DNA from 3 places in the Bacillus sp. ISL-39 genome. Region 1 is predicted to be linked to each of the others. Evidence: riboswitches for the same ligand, from Rfam matches in the RefSeq annotation. Region 1 holds a riboswitch; each other region holds the start of a gene.
The links. A riboswitch is a leader RNA that binds a small molecule or an ion and turns the genes downstream of it on or off. The one in region 1 is predicted to bind cyclic di-GMP.
Positions count from the first base shown of each region.

Region 2: linked by a shared signal. The riboswitch ahead of J7E37_RS07135 (anti-repressor SinI family protein) and the one ahead of J7E37_RS18535 (DUF192 domain-containing protein) in region 1 are both predicted to bind cyclic di-GMP.
Region 3: linked by a shared signal. The riboswitch ahead of J7E37_RS09315 (LPXTG cell wall anchor domain-containing protein) and the one ahead of J7E37_RS18535 (DUF192 domain-containing protein) in region 1 are both predicted to bind cyclic di-GMP.

Region 1 is NZ_JAGGQM010000027.1:18,812-26,866, forward strand. Features, by position in the region: gene J7E37_RS18525 (PAS domain-containing sensor histidine kinase) at 1-336, shown strand, start outside; gene J7E37_RS18530 (SET domain-containing protein) at 387-770, opposite strand; cyclic di-GMP riboswitch class I at 1,186-1,272, shown strand; gene J7E37_RS18535 (DUF192 domain-containing protein) at 1,366-1,710, shown strand; gene J7E37_RS18540 (Flp family type IVb pilin) at 1,727-1,918, shown strand; gene J7E37_RS18545 (A24 family peptidase) at 2,046-2,567, shown strand; gene J7E37_RS18550 (TadE/TadG family type IV pilus assembly protein) at 2,564-2,947, shown strand; gene J7E37_RS18555 (pilus assembly protein TadG-related protein) at 2,958-3,866, shown strand; gene cpaB (Flp pilus assembly protein CpaB) at 3,877-4,572, shown strand; gene J7E37_RS18565 (CpaE/TadZ family protein) at 4,601-5,464, shown strand; gene J7E37_RS18570 (TadA family conjugal transfer-associated ATPase) at 5,464-6,894, shown strand; gene J7E37_RS18575 (type II secretion system F family protein) at 6,891-7,850, shown strand; gene J7E37_RS18580 (type II secretion system F family protein) at 7,934-8,055, shown strand, end outside.
Region 2 is NZ_JAGGQM010000005.1:219,208-227,262, forward strand. Features, by position in the region: gene J7E37_RS07115 (type 1 glutamine amidotransferase domain-containing protein) at 1-362, opposite strand, end outside; gene J7E37_RS07120 (late competence development ComFB family protein) at 564-839, shown strand; gene J7E37_RS22215 (hypothetical protein) at 869-991, opposite strand; gene treR (trehalose operon repressor) at 988-1,713, opposite strand; gene J7E37_RS07130 (helix-turn-helix domain-containing protein) at 2,010-2,330, shown strand; gene J7E37_RS07135 (anti-repressor SinI family protein) at 2,523-2,651, opposite strand; cyclic di-GMP riboswitch class I at 2,681-2,766, opposite strand; gene J7E37_RS07140 (hypothetical protein) at 2,997-3,191, opposite strand; gene J7E37_RS07145 (helix-turn-helix domain-containing protein) at 3,413-3,742, shown strand; gene J7E37_RS07150 (nitrous oxide reductase accessory protein NosL) at 4,025-4,651, shown strand; gene J7E37_RS07155 (ABC transporter ATP-binding protein) at 4,780-5,490, opposite strand; gene J7E37_RS07160 (ABC transporter permease) at 5,483-6,301, opposite strand; gene J7E37_RS07165 (nitrous oxide reductase accessory protein NosL) at 6,298-6,762, opposite strand; gene nosD (nitrous oxide reductase family maturation protein NosD) at 6,759-8,055, opposite strand, start outside.
Region 3 is NZ_JAGGQM010000009.1:42,568-50,622, reverse strand. Features, by position in the region: gene J7E37_RS09325 (sodium/glutamate symporter) at 1-17, opposite strand, end outside; gene J7E37_RS09320 (class D sortase) at 89-772, opposite strand; gene J7E37_RS09315 (LPXTG cell wall anchor domain-containing protein) at 828-2,150, opposite strand; cyclic di-GMP riboswitch class I at 2,464-2,554, opposite strand; gene J7E37_RS09310 (iron-containing alcohol dehydrogenase) at 2,809-3,972, opposite strand; gene J7E37_RS09305 (DUF378 domain-containing protein) at 4,176-4,409, shown strand; gene J7E37_RS09300 (ornithine--oxo-acid transaminase) at 4,475-5,671, opposite strand; gene yugI (S1 domain-containing post-transcriptional regulator GSP13) at 6,213-6,608, opposite strand; gene J7E37_RS09290 (RNA polymerase sigma factor) at 6,730-7,233, opposite strand; gene J7E37_RS09285 (sodium-dependent transporter) at 7,505-8,055, shown strand, end outside.

The sequences.
Region 1 (8,055 bases):
CTTTCATGCAATCCGCACCAGCTAAAACAGGTATTTTTAAACTTTATGAAAAATGCGATTGAATCCATGCCTGAAGGCGGGAAAATTCATATTGACCTTCAGATGAAAGGTTCGGGGAAGCTGCAGATAAGCATTTCAGATGAGGGAACGGGCATCGAAGCGGACCGGCTTAGATACCTTGGGACGCCTTTTTATACGACAAAAGATAAAGGGATTGGACTTGGATTGACGGTGAGCAATAAAATCATCCAGGAGCATAATGGAACAATGAAGATCATCAGTGAAGAGGGTAAGGGGACAACAGTGATTGTTGAACTGGATTGTTTGGAGATATAGGATAGAGAACCATAAAAAAGCGGCTCCCTGAATGGGAAGCCGTTTTCTTGTTATTCCTCTTCTTTGTTGAACCATAATGGATCGTTATTATCCTCTTCCCCATTATAATTAATGAAAATTTCTTCACCGGCGCTGATATCACGGTAGGCATAGAAATCAAATGTGTGATTGTCGAAATTGATTTCATACGTTGCGTTAGGCTCGTATGAGTGGTTGAATAACATTCCATATCCAAGAAGGAGGGCAGAATGGTTGATGCCATATTCGAAGGCATAATCCGCCAGCGCAGTTTTCTCGATATGGACATGCTGATCGTTTGGATAGGATAGCACGGGAGCCTCATGGATCAATTCGCCTTTTGCAATATCACGAGTTGCGAATATCCCTCTATTGAATTCACCATCGCTAATTTCAGAAGTTTTAACTTCGATCATTTTTTTCACCTGCTCGCTTTATTACATTGTTGTTCTTCATCCACTAGCATGACGGTTTTTTAAAAGAAATGCAAATATATTATAAAAATCCATATTTATTTCAAGGAATTTAGTGGTTTATGGCCTATTCGAGATGGAAAAATCCACAGAAAACAAAACATTCTACCTATAAACCGTGTAAGGGAGCATGCCTAATTATCCAAAATAAAAGCTTTGTTCAGCTAAGTTATTCACATCAGAAAATTGTTAACCATCCGAATAGTGATTTAAGTACTATCTATCGGAAAAGTAGTTTCTTTTTCCTGAGCAAAAATACCTGGTTAAATTTTTAGAAAAATCAGGATTTTTGATGGATTTTGTTGAAGAATGATTCAAATTATGATGTGGATAAGAGATCAGTCGGATATACACTGGTTCTCGATAAAGGCAAACCTGGTGAAAACCAGCGACGCAAAGCTAAAGGGGCTACGGCAATCCATTGCTAAGCCAGCCAGCTACCGAAAGATCAGGGTGAATTACATGAAATATGTATTCAGCGAACCCCCCTTTCGGTAAAGGCGGGGTTATTTTTGTACAGTCGGAGGTGAAAAGCGAAATGAGACTAGTGAACGAAGTGAACGGCAAAGAATTGGCAGCGGATGTAAAAATAGCAGATACCTTTTTCAGCAGATTCAAAGGGTTGATGCTGACAGAAAGCTTGCCAGAAGGACACAGTCTCTATATAAAGCCCTGCCGGTCCATCCATACCTTTTTTATGAACTATTCCATCGATGTTCTTTACATCAACGAGAACGATGAGATTGTAGGCGCGGACGAACAACTTGAGCCTGCGAAAATGGGAAAGCGCTGCAAAGGTGCATATTCCGTCTTCGAGCTTCCAGAAGGCACGATTCGGAATAGCGGAACGAAAGTCGGTCATTCTATCAAACTAATAAAATGAAAAGGGGTTTTAAACAATGAAAGCAAAAATGAAAGCACTATTCACAGAAGAACAAGGACAAGGTATGACGGAGTACGGTTTGGTACTTGGAGTTATTGCGGTGGCGGTTGTTGGAGTGTTAGCTTTATTGCGTGAAGAAATTCTTGCTATGTTTACTGAGGTAACCGATGCTGTAACCGGAAGAAATGATACTCCTACTACACCATAATCGTTCCTATTGACTAAGGCATTTATACATTCACTTATAAGTTGTAGTCAGAGGTACACCTAGAAACAGCCTCGCGTTGAGAAACGTGAGGCTTTTTTAAAACTCCTCACTGAAATGAGGTAGATCGATGTTAGTCGACTTTTTATTGATAACATTAATAGTGATTTGTGTCATAACCGATTTGAGAGAACGGAAGATTTATAACAAAGTTTTATTTCCTTTTTTACTAGCTGGTCTGGCTTTAAATACAGCCACTGATGGAATCCAGGGCCTCACCTTTGCTCTTGCAGGAACAGCAGTTGGTTTCTCTATTTTGCTGATTCCCTATTTGCTCGGAGGCATGGGAGCTGGGGATGTGAAACTGCTTGCGGTGGTGGGGAGCTTAAAGGGAGCTGTATTTGTATTGACGGCGGCTGTGTATATGGCGCTGGCTGGAGGGATTTTGGCACTGTTGATCCTGTTTTTCAGGAAGGGTGCCATAAACAGGCTAAAACAGATCGGCATGTTCCTGGGCGGGCTGCGTAGCGGTATGAAAGTCCCGCATGGACTGGATAAGGAAGCCTTGAACACGACCTATCCATATGGAGTGGCGATCGCGATTGGAGCTTTGGCTGCCATTGTGTTTCCAGCTGGAGGAGGATTGTTTTGAGACGTGATGAGAGAGGGCAATCACTCGTTGAGACGGCCCTTGTTCTGCCGGTTCTTTTATTGCTGTTGGTAGGCATTTTGGATTTCGGAAGGATTATGTATTCTTATGCCCATCTTCATATGGCGGCCCAGGAAACCGTCAGGGTGGGAGGTCTCGGTAAAAGTGATTCTGAAGTTACTGCTTTTGCCAGGGATTACGTACAGCTGAATGAAATTGATAAACTGGCCATCTCGATTTCCCCTGGAGAATCGGGACGTGTTGCTGGTGACTATATAACTGTGAAGCTAGAATATCCTTATCAATTTTTCACTCCGTTTATATCCAGCCTGTTTTCTTCATCCTTGACGATTACGGCGGAGTCAACGATCAGAGTGGAGTGAGGAGGAAAAAATGGCAAGAAGATGGTTAGCGGATGAATCAGGAAACACCATTCTTTTGGCGGCCCTTTCGATGTTTGTCATCCTTAGTATGGCCGGTCTTGCAATTGACGGCGGGATGGTATATATGACGAAGGCGGAGCTGCAGAAAACGGCTAATGCGGCTGTCCTTTCTGGAGCACAGGAGCTGACAAACAACGAAGCGAAGGTTGAAGAGGTGGTACGAAGCATCGTTGCAGCCCATAAAGATGGCTCAAATATAGACAATATATCAATAGACATGGAGAAGAAAGTCGCTATTGATTTGTCCAAAAAGGTAGACCTCGCTTTCTCAAAACTACTTGGCTTTGAAACTGTCGATGTCCAAGCGCATTCTGCTGCCGAGTTAAGGACGATGGGACGGGCAGAAGGTGCAGCACCGCTTGGCATCGATGACAGCATCCCCTTGGAGTTTAATAAGGAATACCAGCTGAAAGTGGATACTGGCGGAGTGGAATATGGGAATTTCGGCGTCCTTGCCCTGGGCGATACAGGAGCCCGTCCGTATGAAGAAAACCTCCGTAATGGCTATCAAAACGAGCTTACTGTAGGGGATATCGTCATCACACAAACAGGTAATATTGCCGGTAAGACAAGGGAAGTGGTCAAGGAAAAAGTGAATTCGTGTCCAGAACTCCCAAGGGATATAAATTCAAGGAATTGTTCAAGGATTCTGCTTGTCCCTGTCTATAAACCATACAGCACGGATGTCAACCAGGTAAAAGAAGTGAAAATTACTGGTTTCGCTTATTTCTATATTACCGATCCAATGGACAGCCATGACACTTCAATCAAGGGGATATTCATCAAGCGCGCAGGAACGGGTTTTGAAGGTGAAACGGCCGCCTTTAAGGGCGCATACAGCATTCGAATAACGGAGTAGGTGATCAAATATGCGGTCAAAGCTTGTTTTGGTCCTCGCATTAGTAATGGGTATAGTAACGACATTTTTATTCTTTCAATATATGAATCAAGTGAAAGCTGAAAAGGCGATGAACAGCAATTTGGTGGAGATTGTTGTCGCCAAAGAAAAGATCCAGAAAAATGAGCAAATCACATCCGCAAAACTGGGAACAGCGATGGTTCCTGAAAAGGCATTGCACGCCAACTCCATTAAAAGCTTTGGCGATGTTGAGGGGAAACTGGCGAACGCTGAGATTGAGCAAGGCGAGCCAATCCTTTCCCACCGGCTGGGATCCCAGACTGCAGAACATATCTATGTTTCGAGAAAAGTCAGGGATGGCTATCGTGCTGTTTCAGTGGGGGTTAATTTAAATCAATCAACTGCGAACCTGATTGAACCTGAAGATGAAGTCGACATTATGTTCTCTAAAAAGCTTCCGGGACAGGAAGGGAATGTTGAGTCTAAAATCATCTTGGAAAAAGCAAGGGTACTGGCGGTTGGGCGTAAGATGGTCCTGCCTGAGGATACACAAGAGCCTTATGCCGAATATACGTCAGTTACGGTAGAACTTAAGCCAGCGGATGCTTTAAAACTTGTTAATTCAGCCGAACAAGGCAATATCCATTTCATGCTGCATAAGCGGCCGGTCATAGCGGAAAACGAAGCTGCAAGCGACAGCGAATAGGATTGAAGAAGATGGAGGGTGACCAATCATGGAAAACGCGAATGAACTGCAAATACATGAAAAGAAGCCAGCTAAGTTGAAACGAGGCGAGCTTATTGCCGTTTGCAGTGCAAAAGGCGGGATTGGTCGCACGGTCCTGACGGTCAATCTGGCTGGAGCTTTAGTGAAGAAAAATATATCTGTAGCGATATTGGATGGAGACTTTCAATTTGGTGATATCGGGCTAGCCATGGATTTGAAGTCTGCTTTTACCATTAAAGAAGTGATTGAGGGCATGAGTACTCTTGATGAACATTCACTGGCAGGCTACATGTCCAGGCATGAAAGCGGAGTGAAGGTCATGGCGGCTCCGGACCGCCCTGAGTATGCAGATCTAGTCACGAAAGAAGCAGTCGATAAAATCCTCGACCTGATGCTGCTGAATTATGACTATGTGGTCGTCGATACATCTGTAGGCCTTAATGATCATACAGTCCATATCGCTGAAAAAGCGGACCAAATCATGGTCATGGCCAATCTTGAGATGACAGCATTGAAGAATACCAAGCTGATGCTCGAGACGTTCGATATCCTTGAATTGAAAAATAAAGTCACACTCGTAGTGAATCGGGCGAACATGGAGAGTGTGATCCAGGCAGCAGATGCGGCCAGGATTCTTGGTTACGAGGATCCTGTATATATACCAAATGACTTTCAAACATGCTCACAATCACTTAATATTGGAATTCCTTTTGTCATCAACCAGGGCAAGACCGATGTAGCCAAAGCCATTTTTAAAATGGCAGAGAGAATCTCGAGCAGGCGGGAAATTACCTTGTTCAAGGAAGCGAAAGGACCTTCTTTCCTATCAAAATTAATTGGCAGAAAACGCATGAAGGGAGGAACAGCATAATGAGCCTTCTGAACCGCATCCAGGAAAGGACACAGCAAGTCGAAGGAGTAGAAAGCCAGCACGACGAATTTGTTGCCCAGGCTAATCCGCAGCAAAAGGTTGACATCCGGTCTGTGTTCAGGGAACCACATAAAAAAGAGGCTGTCAGTCCGGAAATCCAAAGAAAGCAGGATAAGCACCAGGAGCTTAAAAACCTCATTCATAAAAAGATTCTTCAAGACTTTAAAGATGCACCTGTAGAGGACATCATTCCTCAGCTAGATGCGATGGCGATTGAAATTATGAAAGAGGATGAACAATTCAGGGGCAGCATTGACCGGAAAAAGGTCGTCGATGAACTGAGGAATGATTTGACGGGGTTTGGACCGATCAACCCGCTTTTGATTGATGAAGATGTCAGCGAGGTTATGGTAAATGGACCGGCTCAGGTTTATTGTGAACGAAAAGGGAAGATTGAGCTGACTTCAATCATGTTCAGAGACGAAGAGCATGTCATGAGCATCATTGATAAAATCGTTGCTCCTCTTGGCAGGAGAATCGATGAAAGCTCACCGATGGTCGATGCGCGGCTCCCGGATGGTTCACGTGTCAACGCGATCATTCCTCCGCTGGCATTGAATGGGCCGACAGTTACAATCAGGAAGTTCTCGAAGGATCCCTTTCAAATTGAAGATTTGGTTAACTTCGGGACACTTAGCAATGAAATGGCGATTTTTTTAGAGGCCTGTGTAAAAGCAAGGCTTAATATATTCGTCTCCGGCGGAACGGGCTCCGGAAAAACCACTACGCTCAATGTATTGTCCAACTTCATCCCTCATGATGAAAGGATTATCACAATCGAGGATGCGGCTGAGCTTCAGCTGGGGCAGGACCATGTCGTCTCACTGGAATCAAGGCCGCCCAATATCGAGGGGAAGGGTTCAATCACAATAAGGGATCTTGTAAGGAACTCGCTTCGGATGAGGCCGGACCGGGTCGTAATCGGTGAGGTCCGCGGTGCCGAAGCCCTGGATATGCTTCAGGCTATGAATACCGGACACGATGGTTCTCTGGCAACCGGTCACTCCAATAGCGCAAGGGATATGATTGCCCGTCTGGAAACGATGGTGCTGCTTGCAGGTGTTGAGCTCCCGGTGAAAGCAATCCGCGAACAGATCGCTGGAGCACTTGACGTGATTATCCAGCAATCACGCTTGAAGGATGGTTCCAGAAAAATAACAAGCATTACCGAGGTACAGGGAATGGAAGGTGATGTCATCGTCCTTCAGGATATTTTTTCGTATAAACAACAAGGGGTGGATGATAACGGTAAGATCATTGGCCGCCTGATCCCGACAGGTGTCCGGCCTAAGTTCTATGAGCGCCTTGAAGCATCAGGAATCCACATTCCAGCAAATGTCTTTATCGAAGGCGAGGAGTGGGGAGCATGATCTATATCCTTACCGCCCTGTTCATGATGACAGTATTTTTGCTTTTTTACTCGATTTTTCATCGAATCTTTCTTTCGGACAAGCGTCTGGAGAAGCGGATTGAAAAGTACCTGGCCAGTTCAGGGACGAAGCTTGACCGGAAGCAATATGATTTGATGGTTTACTACCAAATGACAAAGCAAAAGGTCAGGAAAAACATGCTGACCAAGGAGAAGAATTCGAAGTTTGAGACCATGCTCAGAAGGTCAGGACTTCCGCTTAAGCCTGAGGAATATATCCTATTCAAATGGCTGTCAGCAGGAGTCACAGGATTTTTTATGCTCCTTGTTTCTGGCAACATACTCCTCATGGTTGTCGGCTTTTTCATTGGATTTTTGTTGCCGGGCTGGTATGTAAAAAAGAAAATCAAGGAACGAATCGTGAAATTCAACGAGGGGCTTCCAGATATGATTTCCACGATTGTCGGGTCTTTAAGGGCCGGGTTCAGCTTCCAGCAGGCTTTGAAAACAGTGATAGAAGAAGCGGGTTCACCGATAAAGGAAGAAATGGACAGTGTCATCAAAGAGATGCAATATGGAGCCAGCCTGGAGGATTCCTTGAATGAACTTAAAGAGAGAATGCCCAGCGAAGATTTGGATTTAATGATCCAGGCAATTTTGATTCAGCGCCAGGTAGGAGGAAATCTCGCGACGGTGCTTGATAAAATTGTCCAGACCATCAGGGAGCGGACGAAAATCCACAGGCAGATCTCTTCTCTGACTGCTCAAGGCAGACTATCGGGAATTGTCATTGGTTTGCTCCCGATCATTCTGGCATTCGTCCTTTATTTAATCGAACCTGAATATATCGGCACGCTCTTCCGTCATCCAATAGGAATTGCATTGACGGTCGCCGGCATTTTCTCCGGCATCATTGGATTTGTACTGATCCGCAAAATTACGGCAGTCGAGGTGTAGGGATGCTATATTTTACATTTTTCTTAACGATTTCATTAGCCATCTATGGACTGTACTTAATGCGGGCAGAGAAGGCCATCCACGTGAAAAAGCGTATGTCAACCTTCGTCAGCGGCGTGAAGGAAGAGAGTTTGGATGCCACAGAAAAGCCCAGCAATGCTTCCTTATATGAACGAATCGGAAAGCCATTGATGCATGATTTCAA
Region 2 (8,055 bases), on a different contig from region 1:
GCGCCTCTGCCTTCGAGTGTTTTAGCTGTCAGCAGCAGCTGTGGTCCGTGGCAAATCGCGAAGACTGGCTTCTTCTCGTCCATGAAGTACTTGGCGAATTGCACGAATCGGTCATCTTCACGCAGCTGGTCTGGTGAGAAGCCGCCCGGAATGAATAAGGCATCGAAATCTTCGGGCTTGACGTTGTCGATGCTCTCATCAATCTTGACCTCGGCTTTTCCTTGCTTCCCTGTTACGGTCTTCCCTTTTTCCTTTTCAATTGTTATAACTTCATGCCCTGCTTCGGTAAAAGCACGTGAAGGCTCGAGATATTCTACATCTTCAAATAAGTCTGTTATTACACAGGCAATTTTTTTACCCATAGTTTCAACATCTCCTTTTAAAAAATTCTCCACTATCTAAAATTCCCTGTCCTACGACTATGAAACATCCAGCTGAACTTCCATTATTTTGTATAACGAAGTGTAATTAGACCTATCTTATAACAAAGATAAAAAAAAGATTTTATATTTGCGTCATTCAACTATAATTTAACTTAGGACATCAATAGGGAGAGAGACACCATGAAATTTAGTTATGTCAATGTAATGGAAGAGGTCGTTTCGACTCTTGTTAATGTGCTGATGATGAGCCCGGATTACCAGACTTTTTGCAATTGTCAGAAGTGCCGGAATGATATTATCGCCATCAGCCTGAATACTCTTCCAAGTCACTATGTCACTACAGAAGACGGCCGGAAGATGGTCTACGAACAGCTAAATACCCAGGAAAACAGAGCCTGGATCAATAAAAGAATCATCAGCGCCATCCACCTTGTCGGGAAGTACCCGAAGCATTAATCAGAAAAGTACCTTTCCGACTGGAGAAGTCAGGAGCTGGAGAAGAGCACGTCTTTAAGTGAAGTATCCAGTTCCTTACTGAATAAATAAAAAGCTGCCATTTGATTGCCTGGTTCACCCGGCATCATCAATGGCAGCTTCTTTTTATTCATAGAGTCTGCGTATCCATCCGTCTGGCAAAATCAACGAACCGGAACTTGTCGGGACGGTGCCTTGACTCTGTATATTGGAACAGGGTGGCATCATCAAAATAAATATAGTTTTTCACGATGACGATTGCATGGAATCCTTCCATATCAAGAAGCTCCCGGTCCTCCTCGCTGGGTTCCTCCACCGTGAATTCTTTCTTCGCAAAGCTGATTTTTTTCTCAAGCTGACCTTCAATGTACTCAAATATTGAGTTTTCGCATTTCTCGCGTGACAGTCCTGGCACATGCCTTTCTACGAGATAATCCTTATCGAGAATCACTCGTTCTTCATCAATATGCCGGACTCTTTTTACCTTCCAAACCTTTTCATCATCCGCTACATTCAATTCCCGGGCAATTTCCCGGCCCGCCAGCTCGAGAGTGAACTCTTCCACAGTCGTTTTCGCTTTTCCGCCCATGTTCTCCGCCAGTTCTTTGAAACTGATCAATCCGGTTATCGGAAACTGATGTCGTTTCAAGTCCAGCACCAGTGAACCTTTGCCGCGGATTTTTTGGATGAATCCATTTTGAGCTAGCAGATTCAGCGCTTTGCGGATGGTTTCCCTGGAAGTTTGATACATATCCGCAAATTCGTTTTCAGAAGGCAAAATCGTTTTAGGAGGATAAACACCTTCCTGAATCTGTTTTGAAATTTCTTCATAGATCAATAAATATTTTTTCTGCATAACACATCACCCGTATCTTGTCTTATTGCTACCATTTTACCTTTTTTAGGCCCGTTTGAATACAGCGGACAACTGTGTTTGGATTTTAATTAATTATCCCTAAAATGATGTATAACTGAGCACTGCAATGGCCGATATAAAAGCAACGAGTTTTTTCCCAACATGTTTTTTATTAAAAGTAGACCAGGAAGACTTGATGTTTGGTTATAATTGTTCTATAAGTTGTTCTCAATATGGAACTATTTTATCAGATTTGTTATGATGTAAATATAAATTGATAAGGTGTGTGGATAACATTGATTGGTGAACGCGTCAAAAAACTTCGACAAGAAAAAAGAATGTCCCTATCCGAATTGGCAGAGCAAGCTGGCGTGGCAAAATCATATTTGAGTTCCCTAGAGCGAAATCTCCAAACAAATCCTTCAATACAATTTTTAGAAAAAATAGCTGGAGTACTGAATGTACCTGTGGACCATCTCATTCATGAACAACCCGATAAAGAGAACATGGATTCAGACTGGGTCAATCTTGTAAAAGAGGCAATGGATTCTGGAATCACGAAGGATCAATTCCGTGAGTTTCTGGAATTCAATAAATGGAGACTCCATAATAAATAATTCAAGGACAGCCTTCATGGCTGTCCTTTAGAATTCTCCTCGAAAAGAGCCCCGATACCTTAATAAACTCGGATTCCAGTATATGTTCGAAAAGCAGCAATCAATATAAAAAAAACAGCCATTACGAAAAAAATAAAAAGCACCTCCATAAGAGCTGCTCGATCGCACTTTTATTCTCTATGTATAAACCACTTAGCTATTTTTCGTCTTCGTTAAAAATTCCCTGATTTCTTCTTTGTTAATTCCCATTTCTAATGCTGTTAATATTAGCTGCATCCATTCTGTATCCAGTTCTTCGAAAACTACCTGCTCTTTAATCAAGTTCTTCCCCCCAAAATACAGTTAGTATTCCAGGCAGTCCGGCCATCATAGTCGATTGCACCTTAGACCCGTGACTTTGCGTCCTAGTTTTTCAACAAGTTTGCCTTTTTCTGTACCTTTTTACTCACTTCTGAACTCCCAATGTCATTGTACCTTGTTCTATATATTTAACATGTAATTATTTGTCGCCAGCATTTGAAGGTTTTTTTCTTTTTTCTTCCAAACAATTACAAAATCACAGCTATAACGGTCATTTATCTAAAAATTACAATCATTTAAATAAAGTTTTTTGTCAAATAACATCCTTAATTGTTGTACTCTTTTTATTCATTTACCCCCATAAACTTATGGATGGGTAGTTTTTTTATACTTTTGCTTTTTCCAGTCTGATAACATGGCCACTTTTTCAAGACTGATGGCATTAAAGAACGGATATCTCGTTAAATCATTTCCGCAAATCGGGCAGAGCCACTCCCCAACCTCGCTGCTGCTAAACGAAGGACGATTGCATCGATCACAATTTTTTCTGTACACGGCCATCCAGCCCCCTTTTTAAAGTGCCTTGCTGCATTATTCCATTGAAGTATAGTTCATTTGTACCAATCTTGAAAAAGTCTAAAATATGGCTAATTTTCTCAAAAAAGAACAAAAATCGTTCTTTTTTAAGAAAATACTCCGTTTATCTCAGTTTCTTGTATTTTTAAAAGAACTATTCTGTTCGTTATAATGAATTAATAGATGAATTAAAAGGAGATTCCCCTATGGCGATTGGCGAGAAAATTAAAAGCTTAAGGCTTGAAAAAAAGTATTCTATTAGCGAGCTCTCAGAAAAAGCGAATGTTTCCAAATCCTATCTCAGTTATATCGAAAGGGGGATCCAGGGAAACCCCTCTCTACAGGTGCTTTCCAGACTGGCAGACCATCTGGATACAACCGTTGAGTATTTGATGGGACAGCAAATGATGCCTGTTGATGAGGAATGGGCTGGGCTCGTTGATGAAGCGATAAAAAATGGAATCAGCAAGGAAGATTTTGCTTACTATCTGGATTTCATGAAGTTTAAAAGCATGAATAAACAGGATAAACAGTAAAGCTTTTATATAAATTACAGTGCCAGCTCGCTCTTTAGACCATGTATTTTCACGTTCATTTATGCTTAACGAACACACCAGGATGTGAATTCCTTTTTGAACTTATAAAGTGCCTAATAAGTTGTTCAGGAACTGCAATCTGGCATACCATATACGAGGTTGGAAAACCTGTCACAAAATATTCATAAAAACAGTGAGCTTCTCACGTTTTCCCCATTGATTTTTCGTATTTTAATCACAACTCCTTGATAGGATTAAATTCGATCAAAGGAGGAGAATTTAATGAAGAAATTATTTGCTGTCATGATAGCATTCTTTTTAATGATAATTGTTTCTGCCTGCGGAGAAGAAGCAGCTGAAAACGAGCAGAAAGACGGTCAGGAGACTGCCGCAACAGAAGTGAAACACGAGGATGATGGTCATGCAGATGGCCCCCATGAACCCGGTGCCGATGATGTTTGTGCTTTCTGCAATATGAAAGTATATCAGGAAGCTGACCCAATGGGTGTTTTCACAGCTCAGGCCAAAACGAAAGACGGAAAGTATGTTTTCTTTGATGACTCCGGATGTCTGTTGAATATCACACGGCGTGATGATGTAGAATTTGAAGAAAAGTGGGTACGTGACTATATTACGTCAGAATGGATCGAAGCAAATTCCGCAATTCCTGTAAAAGCAGACCTGAAAACACCTATGAAATACGGCTATGCTTTCTTCAATGACAATGAAAGTGCCGAAAAATTCATTTCAGAAAACGGCGACAAGAATCCCTCAATGGCAACATGGGAGCAAATCGACCAAATCGCAAACGAACGCTATATGAAAAAAATGAAAATGAATGGCGATAGCATGGATCAGGATAAGGACAATGATATGGATGGTGAAAGCGAAGAGGAAAGTGCCCATTAAAATAGTGGAATCAAAAAAGGCCCCAAAAAGCATTTTTTAAAAAACTCCCGGTGCAGAAATCAGCATCGGGAGTTTTCGCATTGCATGCAAGATCGTTTTCTCATTCAAGCTCTGGAAACAAACAAGAATTAATGAAAGAAGACTTTTTCAAGCGGTGTATAGACACCGTTATTTTCTATAAGTGATTTTACTGAATCACAATACTGAAGCTGCCCCTCCTGCATGAACGCAGCCCGGTCTGCCAATTCCTCAACGAGACTAAGGATGTGGGTAGTAAAAAGAATCGTCCTGCCCTGTTTTTTCTCTTCCAGGATAATTTCCTTGAAGCGGAACACCCACAATGGATCTAGCCCATTGGTTGGTTCGTCGAGGATCCGAAGAGGGACATCCGGCAATAGCACCTGCGCCAGTGAAAGACGTTGCTGCATTCCTTTAGAGTATTGTTTAATCTGCATATTCTTTACTTCAAATAACCCAACCTGCTTAAGAGCTTCCATTACTTTTTCATCACTTATTCCTCTTAACCTAGCAAAAAAGGTCAAAACCTCCAAACCTGTCAGCTGTCGAGGAAAGAGCATTTCATCCGGCATATAAGAAAACAGTTTTTTGAATCCTTGTTTTTGCGGGTCGATTACCTTACCGTCCAACAGAATTTTTCCGGCAGTCGGTTTCATCATCCCTGTAAGCATTTTGATCAACGTACTCTTACCTGCGCCGTTTCCGCCGCATAATGCAAAGATTTCAGGCTTATTGATGGTCAAGTCAATGTCGGTAATCTTTTTCGTCTCACTGTAATGTTTTGCCAGTCCTTCAATCCGCATCCATTCGCTGCTATTCATCACTAACCCCCCGTTTCGTCCTGTACACTGTGTATAGGACAGGCAGTACCGTCCAGAGCAAAACGGCAAGTACAAATAACGTTTTCCCGATCCATCCATCTGCCCAGATTGTTAAATCATATAAGCGCGGGCCGAATACTGATGCTCCCTCCAGCGACAAAATTGACTGGACGCGGATTAGCTCCACCGGATTCAGAAAGATGGAAACAGTAAGCATTGGCAGCAGCCATTGCTTCATCAAGAACATGCTTAATCCCATGATGATAAATTCATAGAAAAGCACAAGGAAAGCCCAGACAATCAGGCTTATCCCCAGTGCCTGGAATCGTGTTTTGGCGATTATGCCAATCATCATTGCCAGCGACAGGAAGGTAGACGCCAACAGGATCGAATACAGATAAAATAATATCAGCAAGGAAACAGAGACTCCCCCGCCGGCGAAGAAGATAACGAGCAAGGCTGCACCATACCCAAACGTCAAAACAGACCAGACGGAAACGAATAATCCTGCATACTTCCCCAGGATAACTGCCCACGGCGAAATCGGGTATGTCAGCAGCAGCATTAGCCCCCGGTCTTCCTTTTCGCCTGACAGGAACAGGCTGCCGATCAGCAAAGACAGCAAGGGAATCAGCAGGAAGTTGATATTCAGCAAGCTTGCTGTCATCCTGTTAAAACCATCAAACCCAGTTCCGCCGATGTTCCCAAGGAAAGCGACCATTACCGCCAGGGATGAGAACAATAAGCCAAAGCCGACAAGCCAATGGCTTCTCATCATCAAGGTCATTTGCTGCCTCGCGATGTGCCTCATTGCTCCCAGCTCCACTCATGTTTCTTTAATGACTCATAATCCAGCACTTCGCCCATTCCCTGTTCCTTAATATATTTTTCAGCGCTCTGTTGATCCTTGAAACTGACAACGCCATTTGCCATTGGTGTCCAGAAATCAGGGTGGTACGCATGGAAGGCTTTTTCCAGCTCGACCCATTCCCCTGTGTCCACATCACGCACATATTGTTTTGCAGCATTTTCTTCCTTGAGATGTTCCTCCATCTCCATGAATTCATCCATACATCCTATATCATCAAATTTATACACTTCACCATCAGCAGTGACGACCTCGGCGGCAAAGTGCTCATGGGCAAGACCCATGTTGCACACCTCACATACATCGATTTCCGGGTTGATTTCCTCCGGCTCCATCTTGCTGTTATTGCAGCCCGATACTACCGCTGCCGACATTATCAAAAAAACTCCAAGCTTTTTGATCATCGCAGTTTCCTTCCTTTCGCAATGACAAATATCGAGAACAAAATAAACAGTATGCCTATAATTCCGGGAATCATCCGGTCTTTGCTGTACTGTTCGATTTCCTGAAGCATGGTAACCGGTTCGACCAGCGGGCGGGCATCATACACATCTGCTGACCCAAATGAAGGAAACAAAGCTTCCGCCTTGGTCCACAGCTTGATCGATGGGCTTTCAAAAAAGAATTGCCAGTAAGGCTGTTTGCGCAAAAGGCGATCGTACAGTGAACCTGCCTTGTATGCTTCTTCTCCCACACCATCACCTGAAAGGTCAAAACTGCTGTAATCATCCCAGTAATTTCCCTTCACTCCATCATCGAGCCTCATATCCTCCCCAGAAATCTTTGATTGGACGACATTTCCGATAAAATTGTTTTCGGAAAACGTGTTATTTTCATTCTTGCCCATGAATTCAAGGCCAACTTGATTGGCAGCAATCTGATTCCTGCTGATCAAGGTATCGACCCCATATTCCAGGGACAGTCCTGTGCTGTTCCGAAGTATTTCATTCCCCTCAACGAGGATATCTTCTGTTTCATAAATCAGGATTCCATAGCCGCGGAAGTGAAAGTGGTCGGTTACCTTGTTTTCAATAAAATCAATGCTGACCGAATCCATTACCATGAGGCCGGTCACATTTTTTTCTACATGGTTTCTTTCTGCCAGTATGCCTTCACTGAACATGAAATGCATGCCATAGCGTGAGTCCTTGATGTGATTCCTTTGCACCTTGATGCCTTTCGTAAAATCAAAATAAATTCCATCCCGAACATTGGAAATCTCATTCTCTATCAGTAAATGGCCTCCACCCTTAAACATATGGATTCCGTTCCCGCGCTTAGAGAAATGAGATTCATTGCTTGCAATCCTATTTCCATGCAGCTTGTTTTCATTGCTGTTCGCTATATAAATTCCATTCTGGACATTTTTCAATGTATTGTTCTTGATCACATTATAATGGGCTTTTTTAATGTAGATCCCGCTGTCTTCCTGACCAGTACCGCTATTCTGGATCGTGAGTCCCTCAAGGACCACATTTGAAACTGTGACCATAATGACATTCCCTTTTCCACCGCCATCAATTACGGTTCCTTCTTCTCCTTTTATGGAGATTTCCTTTGTGATCATCACATTTTCTTTAAATAATCCAGAAGAGACAAAGATGGTATCTCCATTTTCGGCACCTTCGACGGCACTCTGGATCGATTGGCCGCTCTCCACTTTGAACTCATCGGCAAAGGCATTAACAGGGACGAGT
Region 3 (8,055 bases), on a different contig from region 1:
ACACTGTTAAATTCCATCTTCTCCTCCTAGAATTTATCATTTCTCTTAATCCCATACCCTCTCATGGATGGTAAAAACACAGAATCTATTATGGCTTGATTTTCGCTTTGACAATCAGCCTGTGTGTTGCCGTATCAATAGGCGTACACGTAATGAGAGTAAGAACCTTTTCATCCTGGCTGCCATTGAGTACGGAGGTTTCATGTGGTTCCACCACAAGCGTTTCGTACACTTCATATTGGTAAGTATTGTTTTGATCTTTGACCGTCACGGTATCCCCTACGCCTATTTCATTGAGCCGGTTGAACATGCTTCCATAGGCTCTGTTTCGATGGGCAGCAATCGCACTGTTGCCAGGCATTCCGGGGGCTGCCGTTCCTTCCAGGAGACCAGCGCCTTTCTCCAAGTTTGCATCCGATGCACCATTCAAAATCGGAATCTTCACGCCAATCTTGTCAATTTCAATGACACCAACCATGCCAGCCCGAGATTTCTGTTTTATTTTTGCTGTGCCAGATGCCGTTCCTTCCTCAGACTCTTGATTTTCAACTTGTGTAATATCACTCACATCGCTCTCCGCCTGGGTTTCTATACTGAATACTTCCTCAAGTTCACTAAGACTCTCAGCAGCCACCGTATTTTCCTGATTGCCGCCTTCCCATTCTTCAATCATATTCTCCTGATTGTAGGAGGTGTAATAATCCTTTGCAGCTGGATACAAGAAGATCGAGAGACCAGCTATTATCAATAATATCGACATTACTTTTCTCATCAATTTCACCTCATAATCAAATAAAGAGGGGAATCATTTCCCCTCCAACTCGAGTTTAGTTCTTCAATGGATTCCTGAACCTTAGCATGACTCCTCCTGCCGCAATCAGGAAGCCCAGTACATAGAACATCGTCCTGCTGCTTTCACCAGTTTGAGGAAGGACCTCACCGTTCCATACTTGTTCATTTGTTGTGCCATCAGATGTATTTCCAGAACCTGAATTATTGCCAGGTGCTGTGGTCTCACTTTCCTCTTCTGTTTCTTCCTCGACTATTTCACCATCCATCTCCCAGTTCACTTGAAGTGTAAGGACACTTTCCACAATTTCCAGAGACTCGATTTCTGAAAGCAAAATCAGCTTTGTCTCACCGTTGCCAGTAATCTCTATGCCACGAATCAATTCCAGTTGGATTTCTTCCGTCAGAGTGAGACTGAAAAGTTCATTGATCCTTTCAAACTCAACTCTCTCCCCGCTCATCATTAGCAGTGTCACTTTTTCAATGTGACTTGTATTCTCATCAATCATAATTTTTATCATAGATAGTAGTGTCATCTTCTCATCCGGTTCAGATGGCTCTTCTGCAGGAATTCCACAGTCATCCAGCCAATAATTAACAGAGCCTTCCGCTTCGACTCCCACTCTTACATCACTGATCGGGACAACCAGCTCTTCACCTGTTGTAAAAATCAGCTTGAATGCCGTGACATCATCTTTAATGTACTCCCCTTCATCAAACGCTTTAAATAAAGGAGAAGAACCTGGATTCGTCATTTCCTCCCACACGCCGCTAACCTGGACATAGGCCGTTTCAACAGGATTGACACACTGATCGATGTGCAGGTGAATCTGGGTGCTTTTATTATCATCGCCTGGCACGGTTCCATCCTCAGCTGGTGTCGACTCATTTTCGCTATCTGCCGGCGTATTTTCTTCTTGGCCATTGTTTTCTTCTGGAGCATTATTTTCTTCTTGGCCATTGTTTTCTTCTGAAGCATTATTTTCTTCTTGGCCATTATTTCCTTCTGTATTTTTTTCCTGATTATCTTCCTGATTTGCACTGGTCTCAGATTCATCAGGATTGTTTGTTTCTTGTTCTGAGTTATTTTTAGTTTGTCCAATTGTCTCAGAGTCGGAACTCTTCTTATTTTCAAGGTCATTTTCCGTAGACGCTGCTTTTACATCACCACCGGACTTTCCCTTTTGGGACATTTCAGCTGATTCATTACTTTTTTGGATCTGTTCACCTTGTTTACTATTTTCTTTAAATTCTGCTTCTTGCTCATTATTTTCGGCAGCAAATGCACCTGTAACCGGGAAAGTGATCGTAAACAAAAACATGATTGCGATTAAAAAAGATAAACGTTTTTTCATTTTCATAATTTCTACTCCTTTTTATTTAGGCTCTTTTCGTAAATTTTGTTGCTTTCACAATGAAAGTAAAACCCGGCACCTGGGTTTTTACGAGTCCTAATGTAAATCTGGTCCAGAAGTTTTTCTGAAAAAAGCCCCGATACCTTTAAGGATGCGGTTGTAAGGACTACAACAACAGTCAATACGAAAACAGCCTTTATTTAAAATCAAGCATGATAAATAAATTGAATTTTCAGTTATTTACAAAAGGCATTTTCCCTCCTTTTACAAGTATTCATTCTCTTTTTCTCGACAAAACAACAGCCTGAATTCCTCTATCCATGGCAACTAGGACAATCTTAGCTGAATGTGGCAGCCTTAGACTCCTTGTTTTGCGTCCCTGTCTTTCAACAGGTTTGCCCTGAGCATGATGATGTTGATTGTGCTTATGTAAATTGTTCCTACTGCGCCATTGTCTTACATTTAGAGACTTACCACAGTTACCCAGTTACTTAAACATTTAGTCCCAGAAAAAATATTGGTAAATTTTTCTTCAGCTTCTTTTTTTACCCGTAAAAAAGGATGTTTTCAGTGTATCGATGGTTATTTTAAAAAATTCACATAAGTTTTTTTACCCATACAAAAGACAAAGGACCCAGGAAATACTCCCGGGTCCTTTAGATTTTTATAATGACATACGATAAATTTCTTGTACGTCGTCTTTATTCATTTTCGCAAAATTGCCAAATTCACCGTTCGCCATGGCTTTATCCGCCATCAATTCCAGCTTGCTGTCATCTATATCATAATCAGCAAGGCGTGACGGTGCACCGATGCTGTTCCAGAATTCACGCAGCTTTTCGATTCCTTCCAAGCCAGCTTCTTCGTCAGTCTTGCCTTCTGGGTTCACGCCGAAGACCCTGACAGCCATTTTCTTGAATCGTTCTGGTTTTACCTTAAGATTATGCTTCATCCAGTTCGGGAACAGGATGGCAAGCCCGCCTCCGTGAGGGATATCATATACTGCCGAGACGGCGTGTTCGATATTATGTGTCGCCCAATCGCCACGGTAACCCATGTTTAGGATCCCATTCAAAGCCATCGTTCCTGAATAAAGGATGGTTGCGCGGTATTCATAGTTCTCCAGGTCCTCAAGCAGCTTCGGAGCTGTTTCCATGACTGTCAAAAGCAAGGATTCGCACATGCGGTCCTGGAATTCGGTGTTTTCGGTCAGATGGAAATAATGCTCCAATACATGTGACATCATGTCAACAATTCCATAAATCGTCTGATCCTTCGGAACGGTAAAAGTGTTCACAGGATCAAGGATGGAGAATTTCGGGAATGTGACCGGGCTTCCCCAGCCATACTTTTCATTCGTTTCCCAGTTGGTGATGACAGAACCTGCATTCATTTCCGAGCCTGTGGCTGCCAAAGTGAGGACCGTACCAAATGGAAGAGCTTCTGCAGCAAAAGCTTTCTTGGTGACCAGGTCCCAGGCATCGCCTTCATATTTTGCCCCTGCAGCAATGGCCTTCGTGCAGTCAATAACGCTGCCGCCGCCTACTGCCAACAGGAATTCAATGCCTTCTTCTTTGCAGATTTTCACGCCTTTATGGACAGTCGAGAGACGGGGATTCGGTTCTACACCAGGAAGCTCGAATACTTCCGCGCCAATTTCAGTCAGAGTGTCCATGACAGAATCATAAAGACCATTGCGCTTGATGCTGCCGCCTCCATATACAAGAAGCACCTTCTTGCCATACTGAGGGACTTCATTTTTCAGTTGTTCAAGCTGGTCTTTGCCAAATATCAGTTTCGTTGGATTGTAAAAAGTAAAGTTATCCATTTAAATCACCTTCCTCTAGGGATTATTATGTTCTTTTTCAAAAAGCATTGCAAAAAATACACCTCTTAATGTGCTCCAATGTGCTGAAAAAAGTTACAACCTTTTTCAAAAGGGTAGCTATTAAATATAGGGCGGATGAATAATTCATTTCAAGCTGAAACAATCTATAAAAGAACAAATTTATTTTTAAGGAGGAAACATCCATGAGCGGTATTCAACGTGCAGCACTTGTACTTACCATTATTGGGGCCATTAACTGGGGCTTAGTAGGATTCTTCCAATTTGACCTTGTTGCAGCTATTTTCGGCGGACAGGATTCAGCATTGTCCCGCATCATCTATGGTCTGGTTGGTATTGCTGGTTTAATAAACATCGGTCTTCTTTTTGCACCAAGCGAAAGAGAAGAGCAAGCAGCAGAACCACGAGCTACTCGGTAACTAAAAATGCGCCTGAATTGGCCAAAAATGAAAAACCCGCCCTATTAAGGCGGGTTTTTTCATGTTTATGATAATACTTTTTTAATTCTTTCGATTGCCCAGTCCAGTTCTTCCTGGCTGATGACAAGCGGCGGAGCAAAACGGATGACCGTATCATGCGTTTCTTTGCAGAGCAAGCCTTCTTCTTTTAATTCTTCACAATACTTTCGTGCTGGTTCGGACAGCTCGACGCCAATGAACAGGCCGCGGCCGCGGATATCCTTGATGATGGAATTGTCGATTTCACGCAGTTTGCTGATGAAATATTCACCAAGTTCCAGAGAGCGGTCGGCAAGCTTCTCATCAATCAATACATCCAAAGACGCGATGGAAACTGCGCAGGCCATCGGATTGCCGCCAAAAGTAGACCCGTGGGAACCAGGGTTGAATACTCCCAGTACATCATTGTCTGCTACGACGCATGAAATTGGGAAAACCCCACCGCCAAGCGCTTTTCCAAGAATGTACATATCAGGCTCAATGTCCTCCCATTCACATGCGAACATTTTTCCTGACCTGGCAAGACCGGCTTGGATCTCATCAGCAATGAAAAGGACATTGTTTTCTTTACATACATCAAACGCAGCTTTCATGAAGCCTTCTGGCGGAATGACAATTCCCGCTTCCCCCTGAATCGGTTCAATCAGGAAGGCAGCTGTGTTAGGAGTAATTGCTTCTTTAAGTGCGTCAAGGTCTCCGTAAGGAATCAGTTTGATCCCCGGAAGCATCGGCCCGAAACCTCGTTTGTATTCTTCTTCAGATGATAATGAGACCGCCGTCATTGTGCGGCCATGGAAGTTGCCGATACAAGCGATCACTTCAGCCTGGTTATCCGCAACGCCTTTTACATCATAAGCCCAGCGGCGAGCTGCTTTAATAGCCGTTTCAACCGCTTCCGCACCAGTGTTCATCGGCAATGCCATTTCTTTGTTCGTTAACTTGCAAATCTTTTCATACCATGGTCCAAGCTGGTCATTGTGAAAAGCTCTTGAAGTAAGAGTCACGCGATCAGCCTGGTCTTTAAGCGCCTGGATGACCTTAGGATGGCGATGCCCCTGATTGACAGCCGAATACGCGCTCAGCATGTCCATGTATTTGTTGCCTTCAGGATCCTCTACCCAAACTCCCTCTGCCTTCGAAATCACGATTGGCAGCGGATGATAGTTATTCGCACCATACTTTTGAGTCTGCTCGATCAGCGAGCTAGTTTTTGTTGTCGTCATAAATCTTCCTCCGTTCCAATGAAAAATTGGTTAGACAATCATATTGTAACCTGTAAGCTCTTTCATTTTAACCCCCTAAAAGAGAAAGACAGACGAATTTTGATTTCTTTTATTGAGATGTGGCACTGAGTCTGGGAAAGCTTTTCGCGATTGTGCTTAATTCCTGTCCGAAGTCACACCAAGTTCGGACAGCTTTTTGTAATATCGAGTGGATCTTGTCCGAAGTCGACCAGGGTCAATCCGCCTGGCCTGCTAGAAAACTCCAATAATAGGAAGACGGCACGATTATTATCTATTTTGGATTAATTACAGGAACTTTTCGGGCAATTATAGCGATCATCCAGGAGATTAGGACTTCGGTTTGGGAGATTATCAGCAATCATTAAGAGAATAATTTTTCCAGCTGCCAACCGTGGCTTTTACCAACAGCAAAACGATTCATTTTACCAGTCACATAACGAAAAAATTACCCCTTGCAGCCCGAACAGGGAATTTCTCCGTAAAAAAAACCGGACAATTGTCCGGTTTTCCGCTGTTAAGCTTATTTCTTAGCCATATCTGACTGGTTGATCCACTCTTGAAGCTTATCCTTCAAAGTGTTGAAGCCTTGAGCTGAATCATCCTGGTGCTGGACTACTGCAGCTGGACGCTTGGCACCGCGCGGCTTCTTAGCGCGTTGTGGTTGTTCTGGTGCTTCTTCAGTAGCACGGATTGATAAGCCAATTTTTCCAGCAGCTTCATCAATTGACAAAACTTTCACTTTCACTTCATCGCCAACAGAAAGGTGCTCGTTAACATCCTTAACATAACCGTGTGTGATTTCTGAAATATGCACTAGACCTTGTGTATTTTCATCTAATGCTACGAAAGCGCCGTATGGCTGGATTCCTGTTACTTTACCTGTTAAAACGCTGCCTACTTGAATATTTTCTGACATGGAAACACTCCTAAATATTGTTTTATTTTATCCCATTAATACGCAATTAAAAATTATATCATATTCTGTAGCATTTATCAAAAGGAATAAGATAATTCTTTGGGAGTGCTTCCAACAGAACTTATTGGAATGGCAAATACTGTACTTTCCAAAAGCAGTCTTCCTGGACCATTTGGAAGATTGAAGCATCAGGGCGGTCATTGAAATGAAGCTGGATTCCAATCACTTTTTCCGGATCATCATCCGGATTGTAAAGGGAAGCAAACTCATAGCCCTTCAACACTTTGCTTGCCGCCATTGTCGCTTCCTTCATTTCTTGTATATATTGTTCTTCTGGAGGCTGGCCGCCATCCTTGCTGTATAGTGCGTACTTGGTTTCGAAATCACCTGCCTGATCGGCATGGAAATTTAGCTGCATGATTTCAAATGGGCCATATTGTTTGAGTATATTGAAGAAGCGGTAAACCCTGACGAACACTTCCTGGGTGATATCATCTATGTCGTCATATTTGTTCCCAAGCAGGAAGGCAAAGCGCTTGACGGTTGGAGTAGGGATATTGATCAACTCTGCGAAAGCCTGCATATTCCCATTCCGGGCCCGGAACACTAATTCATCATCGTTCATTTTGGATCCCCCAAACTGATTACCTATCTTTTTCGATTTTAACGGAGACAGCTGCGGCCGCTTGCGTTTCCGTTGCCTAAAAGCGAAAATCACTTTATCTATAAAACGGCGGATTTTGCCTTTTGTTTCAAAAAAATAACAAATTGCTTAATAATTGTTTAAAGCCCAAAAATGCTATGCTTTTTCCTGAAAAAATAGTAACATGAAAAGGTATTTTTTCATTTTGTCAGAAAATATAAATATTCAGACTTTTTAAAAAAGGAGTTTTCGTATGAACAAACACGAACAATGGACTTCAAAGCTTGGGTTCATCCTGGCTGCAGCGGGATCGGCCATTGGACTCGGGGCGATTTGGAAATTCCCCTATATGGCAGGAACAAATGGAGGAGGCATCTTTCTGGTCTTCTTCTTGCTGATGACTATTTTTATAGGCGCACCTATCTTGCTGGCTGAATTCATCATTGGCCGGAGTACCCAAAAGGACGCCGTTATGTCTTATAAACACCTGGCGCCGAAAAGCGCATGGCCTTTGCTTGGGTATGGCGGTGTCATTGCGTCCTTCCTGATCCTGTCTTTCTACAGTGTAGTTGGCGGGTGGATCCTTTCCTATTTGGCGCGGAGCCTAACCGGATCACTTTCAGGGTTGACCCAGGCGGAATACGGCACAGCATTCGAAAGCATCATATCCAATCCTGTTGAAGCTGTTGCTGTTCAGCTTTTATTCCTTGTCCTGACCATCTGGGTCGTGCAGGGCGGCGTCCAGCAGGGCATTGAAAAAGCGAGCAAATACATGATGCCCGCTCTGTTCATCCTTTTTATCAT